Regions from separate parts of the Candidatus Rhodoblastus alkanivorans genome, predicted to be linked through region 2. Evidence: predicted binding sites of a transcription regulator. Region 2 holds the regulator's gene; each other region holds the start of a gene.

Region 1 (3,613 bases), 900 kb from region 2:
TCGGTGATGGCGGAAAAAGCGTCCTCGAAACTCGCGCAGGGCAAGGTCTCCCAGCCCGGATAGACGTCGGAACAGGCGATGTGGGAATTGGCTCCCGGCTCGCCCTGATAGGCAATGATCTTCTTCATTTCCGGCTCATCAGAATTTGTCGCGCGCGCGCCAGATCCTCGGGCGTGTCGACGCCGAGCGGCACGGTTTCGACGATTTCGACATCAATGCGCATGCCGGCCTCGAGCGCGCGCAATTGCTCGAGCTTCTCGCGCTTTTCCAGCGCCGAGGGCGCCAAGGCGACGAAACGCTCCAGCGCCGCGCGGCGAAAGGCGTAAAGCCCAATATGGTGATAGAGGTCGCCCTCGCCCCAGGGCGCGGTCGCGCGGGTGAAATAGAGCGCGCGCATTCTGGTCGGGGAAAGCGGCGAACCGACCGCCTTGACCACGTTGGGATTGGTCCGCTCCTCGTCGCGCGCGATCCGGGCGGCGAGGGTGGCGATCTCGACGGAATTGTCGGCGAGCGGGGCGAGCGCGGCCCGCACGCTCCCCGGATCGATGGTCGGCAGGTCGCCCTGCAGATTGACGATCACGCCGAAACGCCGGTCCGGATCGTGGATTTGCAGGGCGGCGGCGATGCGGTCCGAGCCCGAGGGCAGGCCGGGATCGGTCACGACCGCCTCGCCCCCGGCGCGACGAATCGCCGCAGCGATTTCCGGCCCGTCGGCGGCGACGAGCACCGGCCCGATCCCGGCCTCGACCGCCCGGCGCCAGACCTGAACGATCATCGGCGCGCCGCAAAGCTCCGCCAGCGGCTTGTCGGGCAGCCGGGTCGAGGCGAGGCGGGCGGGAATGACGGTGAGGACTTCGGTCGGCATCGGGCGAAACAATGGGGCGAAACTGGAGCGAATCGGTGGACGAAAAGACGTTGCTTATCCGAGGTTTTGCCGCTTATACGTGTTGCCAAGCATCAGGCAAAGCGTTTATCAGGAGCCGCTCAGGGGAGATCGCTGGATGTTACTTCTCGATTATCGTGTTTATGGCGCGCTGTTTGGCAGCATTTTGTTCGCCCTTTTTCTCGGCGTCTTCAGTGACGCGCTCGTCGTCAGCAGTCCGGCCAATCCCCCCGGCTTCGATCTTCCCAGCAGCGCCGGGCCGGTGAAAAAGGCCGCCGCCCCCGTCGCCACGCCCCTGCCCGTCTTGCTCGCCAAGGCCGATCCCAAAAAGGGCGAGGCGCTCGCCAAGGTCTGCGCCACCTGCCACAATTTCAAGGAAGGCGCCGGCGCCAAGGTCGGCCCGGACCTCTGGGGCGTGGTCGGAAGGCCCAAAGGCAGCGTCGCCGGCTTCGGTTATTCCGACGCCATGAAGAAGAAGGGCGGCGACTGGACCTTTGCCGACATCAACGAGTTCATCACCAATCCCAAGGCCTTTGTGCCCGGCACGAAAATGGGCTTCGGCGGCGAGGCGAATCCCGAGAAGCGCGCCGACATCATCGCTTTTCTGCGCACGCTTTCCGAAAAGCCGGTCCCCCTGCCGCCTACGAAGTGAGAGCCGCGCAAATTCGATCACTGAAGCCGGGGGCGCGAGCCTCCGGCTTTTTGTCGCCGCGCCTGTCAAAAATCCGTCAGCCAACAGTCGTTTAAGGGCCGAAAGCCGTTTAAGGGCCGAAAGTCGTTAAGGGCAATGCGGGTTTTCGGGCGGCGCGTCTCATGGCCATCGATCGTCTCAACGCCGCGCTCGTGACCGGCGTTCCCGGTTGCAACTGGATTGTGCGATTCGAGGACTCCGGTCATGTCGAAGTCGGTTCGGCGGCCGATCTCGATCGGATCGACAGTCCCGGCGAGGGATATGTCTGGCTGCATCTCGATGCGATCGATCGCCGGTCGGGTGATATATTGCGCGGCGTAAAGTCGCTGACCCCCGCGGCGCGGGAGGTCCTCTCCGGCGACCCCAATCATCCTTTCGTGGAATTCGCCGACCGGCTGGTGTTCGGCGCCCTGGTCGATCACAGCCACAGCATGGACGGCCCGCAGGAAGACACCGATTATCTGCGTTTCGCCTGCGGCCCGGGTTTCGTCATCACCGGCCGCAGGATTCCCCTTTGCTCGGCGGACGCGACAAGGCGCGCGCTGGCGGACGGCGCCAGGGCCGCGGCGCCCGTGGCTTTGTTCGACCTGCTGGTCGCCAATCTGTGCAAATGCTCCGGCGCCTTGATGCGGGAGGTCGCGGCGACCCTCGACCGGATCGAGGACAATGTCGTGATCGAAGGCCGCGGCCGCGACCAGCGCGCCAGTCTCGGCCGCGCAAGGCGGAGCGCCGTGCGGCTCGCCCGCCACGCCACCGGGCTTCAATCCACCCTGGAATAGTTGGAGGACGCGGCCAAGGCCGGCCATGGCGGCCTATGCCGAGGTCGCGGGGAGCCTGGGTCAGCGGGCGGATGCGCTCGCCCGCGACGCCGCCAACCTGCAGGACCGTGCGCGCATGCTGCAGGACGAGATCAACGCCATCCTCGCAACCGAAACCAACGACCGGCTCTACACCCTCACCGTGATCACCGCGATGCTGCTGCCCGCGACCCTGATCACCGGCTATTTCGGCATGAACACCAAGGCGCTGCCCTTTGCCGAGAACGAATACGGCACGGTTTTCGCCACCGTCATCTGCATCGCCGCCTCGTTCGGCGCGCTGCTGATCCTGCGGAAAATGGGTCTGGCGGGGCCGGACGACCCGTCCGCGTCCGAGCGTTCGGGCCGGAGTCCGAAGCGAGGCCCCTGACCGCCGCCCATTCGGAAGACGGGTATGGCAAAAATGTTCTTTTCACGGGACCGCGAGGGAATTATCTATCTCCATCCTTGAGCCATGGCGGCTCGGGTCGGGGACGCGCCGTGACCCAGCAGGATTTCAGCGAATTTTTCCCAGAGGACCCCCATCGGTCGAGACATGATCTCGTCCTCGAAGTCCTGACCGCGCGCGCGGACCACGCCAGATTCATCGAATTTTTCCACGAAGACGCCATCTTCACCATGGCGGGCCACATATACGATCATCTGTTCAGCGGCGTTTTTCGCGGCCGCGAAAATATCCTCGGACTCCTGCAGAAAATCGACGCCGAGATCGAAACAAGCGACCCCCGGATCCTCAATCTGATCGTCGATGGCGACAAGATCGGCCTGAGGCGCAGCCTTCTCGTCCGCCATCGCGGCACGGCCGCGGCCGGCCGGCTCGTTCTCGGTGATTTCGCGATATTGCGCGACGGGAAGTTCGCAGAGGTTTTCGAATATGTCGACACCGGCTGGCTGAAGCAATTGTCCGGCGAGGACGACTGACCGTCGCATCCGACAGGCGAGGCCCTCGCAAAATTTTTTCAAAAAAACTTTGAACCTTTCGCGCGGTCGCCGCGACCCATGAGCGTCAGGCCGATGAGATGGCCTAAACCTCAAGGAGCAACGACCATGACCCGCACCTCTTCCCTTCTCCGCAAGTCCTTTGGCGCCCTGTTCGTCGCCGGCGCCCTCGCCTCCGCAGCTGTCGTCGGCTCGTCCGGCGCCCAGGCTTTCCCGATCTATCCCCACCCCCATCACCATCATCATTGGGGCCATGGCTGGGGTCCGGGATTGGGCGTCGGC
Region 2 (3,613 bases):
CCTGTTCGCCGGCACCTATATGGCGGAATATGGCCGGAACTCGAAGCTGGCGATGGTGGTGCGCTTCATCAACGACGTTCTGCTCTCAGCGCCGTCGATCGTCATCGGCCTGTTCGTCTATGAAATCGCCGTGGTGCCTTTGGGCCATTTCTCGGCGCTGGCCGGCGCGATCTCCCTCGCTCTGCTGGTGGTTCCCGTCGTGGTGCGCACCACCGAGGACATGCTCAACCTGGTTCCTGGAACCCTGCGCGAGGCGGCGTCGGCGCTCGGCCTGCCGCGCTCGCTGGTCATCCGTCACGTCGCCTATAAGGCGGCGCGCGCCGGCCTCATCACTGGCTTGCTGCTGGCGATCGCCCGCATCTCGGGCGAGACGGCGCCGCTTCTGTTCACCTCGCTGAACAACCAGTTCTGGAGCACCAATCTCAACGCGCCCATGGCCAGCCTGCCGGTCGTGATCTTCCAGTTCGCTCTCTCGCCCTACAAGGAATGGCAGGCTTTGGCCTGGGTCGGCGCGCTCACCATCACCGTCGCCGTTCTGGCGCTTTCGATTACCGCTCGCGTTCTCGGCGCACAAAGGACCAGCTCATGACCGAAGTTGTCGCCCAGGAAGCTCCCGCTCCGCGTGAGAATCTCGCGGAAAAGATGGTGGTCAGGAATCTCGACTTCTATTACGGTGATCAGAAGGCGCTGAAGTCGGTGAACCTCAGGTTCTACACCAACCAGGTGACGGCCCTGATTGGACCGTCGGGCTGCGGCAAGTCCACCCTGCTGCGCGTGCTCAACCGCATGTACGACCTCTATCCGCGCCAGCGCGCGGAGGGCGAGGTTCTGCTCGACGGTGAGAACATTCTCGACCCCAAGCTCGACGTCAACGCCCTGCGCGCCCGGGTCGGCATGGTGTTCCAGAAGCCCACCCCCTTCCCGATGTCGATCTATGACAACATCGCTTTCGGCATCCGGCTCTACGAGAAGATGGGCAAGGCCGACATGGACGAGCGGGTCGAGAAGGCCCTGCGCGGCGCGGCGATTTGGGACGAGGTCAAGGACCAGCTCAACGCCAGCGGCCTCAGCCTGTCCGGCGGCCAGCAGCAGCGCCTGTGCATCGCCCGCACCGTCGCGATCCAGCCGGAAGTCATTTTGTTCGACGAGCCGGCTTCGGCGCTCGATCCGATCTCGACCGCCAAGGTCGAGGAACTGATCGACGAGTTGCGCCGCGACTACACCATCGCCATCGTCACCCACAATATGCAGCAGGCAGTGCGCGTGTCGCAGTACACGGCCTTCATGTATCTCGGCGAAATGGTCGAATTCGACCACACCGACAATATCTTCACGACGCCGAAAGAGCGCCGCACCCAGGATTACATCACCGGCCGGTTCGGCTGATTTCAAGCTCTGGCCAGACAGGAATCAGAACATGGTCGATCATACCGTCCGCTCTTTCGATACCGATCTCGAAACGCTCGACCGCCACATTTCCGAAATGGGCGGCATAGCCGAAAAAATGCTCTCCGACGCGATGGACGCGCTGGCGACCATGAATGTCGATCTCGCGAAAAGGGTCGTCGAGACGGATATGCGTCTCGACAATCTCCAGAGGATGATCGAGGACCTCGCCGTGCGCACGCTTGCCCGCCGCCAGCCGGTGGCGATCGATCTGCGCGACGTCGTCGGCGTGATCCGCATTTCCGCCGACCTCGAGCGCATCGGCGACCAGGCCAAGAACATCGCCAAGCGCGCGGCCAAGATCGCGGGCGAGGCGCGGCTGCCGCGCGCGGTAATCGGGCTCAAGTCGATGCATGAACTGGCCGCCAACCAGCTCAAGGACGTGCTCGACGCCTATGCCCAGCGCGACGCCGACCGCGCCAAGTTGGTGTGGGAACGCGACGCCGAACTCGACGCGCTCGAAGATTCTGTGTTTCGCGACCTGCTCACCTTCATGATGGAAGATCCGCGCAACATCACCTTCTGCACCCATCTGCTGTTCTGCTCGAAAAACCTCGAGCGGGTCGGCGATCACGCGACCAATATCGCCGAGACGGTCGTCTATATCGCGACCGGCGAGACTCTGGCGAGCGAGGACCGGCCGCGCGGCGCGGAAGCGGCGGCGATGTTGCCGTGAAACATTAGGAGCCATCAGCTTTCATGAACGAACCGCGCGCTTCTGTCATCGGAGCCGCATCCCCCGGTGGGGCTCCGCGCATTCTTGTGGTCGAAGACGAATCCGCCCTCGGCCTGATGTTGAGCTATAATCTCGAATCGGAAGGCTATGTCGTCGATCGCGTCGAGCGCGGCGACGAAGCGGAATTGCGGCTGGAGGAATCGGCCCCTGATCTCGTCATTCTCGACTGGATGCTGCCCGGCGTCTCCGGCCTCGAAATCTGCCGCCGTCTGCGGGCGCGGGAGACGACGCGAACCCTTCCCGTCATCATGCTGACGGCGCGCGGCGAAGAGGGCGAACGGGTGCGCGGCCTTTCCGTCGGCGCCGACGATTATGTGGTCAAGCCTTTTTCCGTGCCGGAATTGATGGCCCGCGTGCGCGCGCTGCTGCGCCGGGCGCGCCCGGAGCGCGTCGCGGTGAAGCTGACGGCCGGCGAGCTGGAGCTTGACCGCGAGACGCGCCGCGTCCGCCGGGGCGCGCGGGAGGTCCATCTCGGCCCAACCGAATTCCGCCTGCTCGAATATCTGATGGAGAAGCCGGGCCGGGTGTTCGCGCGTTCCCAATTGCTCGACAGCGTCTGGGGGCTTTCCGCCGAGATCGACGAGCGCACGGTGGACGTCCATATCGGCCGACTGCGGAAAGCGCTGGCCAAGGGCGACGAGGTCGATCCGATCCGCACGGTGCGCGGTTCGGGCTATTCCTTCGACGAGACTTTCGGGCGGGGCTGACCGTCTTTCAGGCGAGTTGTCAAGAACGTTCAATAGTTTGCATGGCGAGCGTCGTCATTGCGAGGAGCATGGGCGCGGAGGCGCCCCATCCGAATGAGACGCTCGACGCCAGGCGTCGAGCCATGGCGGCGAAGCAATCCGCGCCATCTTTCAGGAGCTGGAAGGAGTTGACTGCCTCGCTGGGCTTGCAACGACACGGGCAGGGCGTCAGCATATCTCCGAAGCCACTCCGAAAAGTTGAATTTCGATCCGGTCGAAACGCGATTTGATCGCGCTCAGCCCCGGGCGGCGCGCCTGTCGCGGTCGCGGCGGCGATCCTGCGCCGGTTGATAGGCGATGCGGGCGTGATGGGCGCAATAGGGACCAAGGCCGATCTGCATGCGGGCGCCGCAATAGCGGAAATCCGGGCTGGCGGGATCGCCCAGCGGCCAGCGGCACATGGACTCGCGCAGGTCCATGATGCTCACGCGCTCCGACATCGGAATCACGACTTCTTGCGCGGCGGGGCGCGGCGCCGGCGCGGGCAGCGGCCGCGCCTCGGTGGCGACGGCCAGATTGCCGTGGGAGATTGGGGCCGCCGGCGCGCAATTTTCCTCTTCCGGCCGGCTCTTGCCGCGGGTTCGGGCGGGGGCGGGCGCGGGGGATTTGACCCGGCCGGAAAGTCCGAGGCGATGCACCTTGCCGATGACCGCATTGCGGGTGATGCCGTGAGCCAGTTCGTTGG
Region 3 (3,613 bases), 220 kb from region 2:
ATTTTTTCCGGCCAGATCGCGGCGGCGCTGGCGGCGGGAAATTGCGTCATCGCCAAGCCGGCGGAGCAGAGCCCGCGTATCGCCCGCGTCGCGGCGGAATTGTTCGCGGCGGCGGGTTTGCCTGAAGGGGCGCTGGTCTGCGCCCCCGGCGACGGCGACCTCGGCGCGGCCCTTGTCGCCGATCCGCGCGCGGCGGGCGTCGCCTTCACCGGCTCGGTCGAGACGGCGCAGGCGATTCAGCGCGCCCTGACCGCGCGCGGCGGCCCCATCGTCCCTTTCATCGCCGAAACCGGCGGAATCAATGCGATGATCGTCGATTCGACCGCGCTTCTCGAACAGGTGACGGACGATGTCCTCGTTTCGGCCTTCCGCTCCGCCGGCCAGCGCTGTTCGGCCTTGCGCCTGCTGTGCCTGCAGGAGGATATTTACGCGCCCGCGCTCGATATGCTGATCGGCGCGGCGGCCGAATTGCGGGTCGGCGACCCGCGCGACATCGCCACCCACGTCGGCCCGGTGATCGACGCGGGATCAAAAGCGGCGCTCGAATGCTATCTTGCGGCCCGCGCCGCCGATGGCCGCATTCTTCACGCCGGAACTGCGCCCGAAGACGGCTTTTTCGTCGCGCCCCACATCGTCCGCCTCGACCGCCCGCGTGACTTGACGCGCGAAATCTTCGGCCCAGTGCTCCATGTCACCACCTGGCGGGCGGAACGATTTTCCGATCTCATCGACGAGATCGCCGCCTCCGGCTATGGCCTGACCCTTGGCCTGCACAGCCGCATCGAAAGCCGCATCGCGGAGCTGGCGCGCAAGGCGCCGGCGGGGAATATTTATGTCAACCGCAACATGATCGGCGCGGTGGTCGGCAGCCAGCCCTTCGGCGGCTTTGGCTTCAGCGGAACCGGCCCCAAGGCGGGCGGGCCCGATTATCTCCGCCGTTTCTACCGCGAGGCGACCCTCAGCGTGAACACGGCGTCGCTTGGCGGCGACGCCGGCCTGCTGGCGCAGGAGGATTGACTATTCCGCGCCCCAATCGTGCTCGGTCACATATTTGTACGGATAATCCGGCTCGACATAGCCCTTCGGGCCTTCGCGCTTTGGCAGTTTCACCTTTTCGCTCGGCAACTCCTCGTAGGGAACGTGTCGGAGCAGGTGCGAAATTACGTTGAGCCGCGCCCGCTTCTTGTCGTCGGAGCGCAGAACATACCAAGGCGCCCAGGACGTGTCGGTTGCCGCGAACATGGCGTCGCGGGCGCGGGAATAATCATACCATTTGCTGAAGCTCTTGAGGTCCATCGGCGAGAGCTTCCAGATCTTGCGGCCGTCGTCGATGCGCGCCGTGAGGCGGCGCTCCTGCTCTTCCATGGTGACTTCAAGCCAATATTTCAGCAGGATGATTCCGGCGTCCAGCATTGCCTTTTCGAACGCCGGCGTCATCAGCAGGAAACGCTCCATCTGTTGATCGGTGGCAAAGCCCATCACCCGTTCGACGCCGGCGCGATTGTACCAGGAACGGTCGAAGATCACGATCTCGCCGCCGGCGGGGAAATGTTCGATATAGCGCTGGACATACATCTGCGACTTCTGCCGCTCGGTCGGCGCCGGCAGCGCGACGACGCGAAAGATGCGCGGGCTGACGCGCTCGGTGATCGCCTTGATGCAGCCGCCCTTGCCGGCGCCGTCGCGGCCCTCGAAGACGATGCAGACCTTCAAGCCCTTGGCGACGACCCATTGCTGGAGTTTCACCAGTTCGACATGAAGCTTTTTCAGCTCCTTTTCATAGAGCTTGTTCTTGAGCTTGCCGTCCGCCTCGTCCGGCGCCTCGACTTCCCGATGCTTCTTGCCCTTTTTGGCCATTTTTTTCCTCCCGCAACGCCTTGCCGCATTTTGGCGCAGCATAACACGGCCTGCGCATGCCGCGGTCATCCTAGTGTCAAGAATTCGACCTCTTTGGGCGCCAGCCGCGCCGAGTCGAGATCTGGGCGGGAGAGGAGCTCGAAGCGACATTCAAATCGCCTTGGCGCAAAGCGCTCGCCTGGGCGGCGCCGGCGCGAAAGCGCAGCGTCCACTTTTTTGCGCGCCGCTCTAGGCGCCGGGTGCGCATTTTGCGATTATGCCGCGCCCTTTCACAGGCGTGAACTTGGCAGGTCGGGCGAATCCGGCGCCGGCGCGCCCTATTCAAAATTTGGAAAACAGCAGGAGCCCGCAGGATGAAGGCCGGGAAATTCGCAATACTGGTCATGGCCGTGATGTCCCTCACTTTGGGGGCCGGCGAAGCGGTCGCCGCCCAATGCGGGTCGTCGTCGGGGGGCTTCGAAAACTGGAAGCAGCAATTCGCCCAGGAGGCGCGTGCGCATGGCGTCGGCTCCCCAGGCATTTCGGCGCTGATGGGCGCCCATTACAATCAGGCGACGATCAACGCCGACCGCGGCATGCGGAGCTTCCATCTTTCGCTCGACGCCTTCATGGCCAAGCGTGGCGGCTCGATCATCGCCGCGCGCGGCCGCAGGCTGAAACAGTCCAACGCCGCCTTGTTCGCCCAGATCGAGCAGCGTTACGGCGTTCCGCCCGGCCCCCTGATCGCGATCTGGGGCATGGAGACCGGCTTTGGCGCGGTGCGCGGCAATCAGAACATGATTTCCGCCGTCTCCACTCTGGCCTATGACTGTCGCCGGCCCGCTTTGTTCACCGACCAGCTCTATGCCGCCTTGACCCTGATCGATCGCGGCGTGTTCTCGTCCGGCACCCGCTCGTCCATGCATGGCGAGGTCGGCCAGACCCAGTTCATGCCGAAGACGGTGCTGGAATATGGCGTCGGCAATCTCGAAACCTCGTCGGGCGCGCTGAACTCGACCGCCAATTATCTCCGCGCCCACGGCTGGCAACCCGGCGCCGGCTACCAGCCCGGCGAGCCAAATTTCGCCGCGATCCAGGCCTGGAACGCCGCCTCCGTCTATCAGCAGGCGATCGCCATCATCGCGCGCAAGATCGACGGCGGGGATCATTAAGCCAGCCTTTCGGCTCGCGTCTTTCGCCTCGGCCGCCCCCGGCGGCCGAGGCCTTCGCGTTTTCGTTGAAAATTCCGCGCGCAAAGGTTTGCGGCCTTAAATGGTCTTCAGCTCGCCCATCTTTGTCTTCCTGTTCCTGCCGCTCACGGGAATTCTCTATTTCCTCGCGCCGCGCCGCGCGCGCAACGCGATCCTGCTCCTGGCGAGCATCGTGTTCTATGCCTGGGGCGAGCAGCTTTTCGTTTTCGTCGTGCTCGCCTCGGTCGCGGTCAACTGGCTGCTCGGGCTCCTGCTCGAATGGTTCCGGGGGCGGACGGCGTCGCGCCTGCTGATGGCCGGGGCGGTGATCGCCAATATAGGCCTGCTCGGCTTCTACAAATATTCCGGCTTTTTCGTCGCCCAGTTCAACAGCCTGACCGCGATGGGCGGCTGGCCGGCGGTCAATTTCAACGCGCCGCATCTGCCGCTCGGCATTTCCTTCTTCACCTTCCACGCCTTGTCCTATGTCATCGACATCTATCGGCGCGACGCCAAGGCGCAGAAAAATCCCGTCGATTTCGCGCTTTACCTCGCCTTTTTCCCGCAGCTCATCGCGGGACCGATCG

What was found. The regulator PhoB, encoded in region 2, activates phosphate uptake and scavenging genes when phosphate is short. The targets are predictions, from matches to a motif close to TGTCATNNANCTGTCAT.
Region 1: the regulator PhoB is predicted to act here: its motif matches at 1,610-1,626, upstream of K2U94_RS20410 (CorA family divalent cation transporter).
Region 3: the regulator PhoB is predicted to act here: its motif matches at 1,921-1,937, upstream of ppk2 (polyphosphate kinase 2).

The regions. Positions count from the first base shown of each region.
Region 1 covers NZ_JAIVFP010000001.1:781,513-785,125, reverse strand. The annotation lists gene K2U94_RS03680 (prephenate dehydratase) at 1-128, opposite strand, end outside; gene K2U94_RS03675 (3-deoxy-manno-octulosonate cytidylyltransferase) at 125-865, opposite strand; gene K2U94_RS03670 (c-type cytochrome) at 1,002-1,535, shown strand; gene K2U94_RS20410 (CorA family divalent cation transporter) at 1,697-2,353, shown strand; gene K2U94_RS20405 (CorA family divalent cation transporter) at 2,379-2,762, shown strand; gene K2U94_RS20500 (nuclear transport factor 2 family protein) at 2,873-3,313, shown strand; gene K2U94_RS03655 (hypothetical protein) at 3,440-3,613, shown strand, end outside.
Region 2 covers NZ_JAIVFP010000001.1:1,679,276-1,682,888, forward strand. The annotation lists gene pstA (phosphate ABC transporter permease PstA) at 1-589, shown strand, start outside; gene pstB (phosphate ABC transporter ATP-binding protein PstB) at 586-1,386, shown strand; gene phoU (phosphate signaling complex protein PhoU) at 1,418-2,122, shown strand; gene phoB (phosphate regulon transcriptional regulator PhoB) at 2,146-2,889, shown strand; gene K2U94_RS07780 (GcrA family cell cycle regulator) at 3,165-3,613, opposite strand, start outside.
Region 3 covers NZ_JAIVFP010000001.1:1,456,585-1,460,197, forward strand. The annotation lists gene K2U94_RS06730 (L-glutamate gamma-semialdehyde dehydrogenase) at 1-1,017, shown strand, start outside; gene ppk2 (polyphosphate kinase 2) at 1,018-1,857, opposite strand; gene K2U94_RS06740 (lytic murein transglycosylase) at 2,241-3,008, shown strand; gene K2U94_RS06745 (MBOAT family O-acyltransferase) at 3,109-3,613, shown strand, end outside.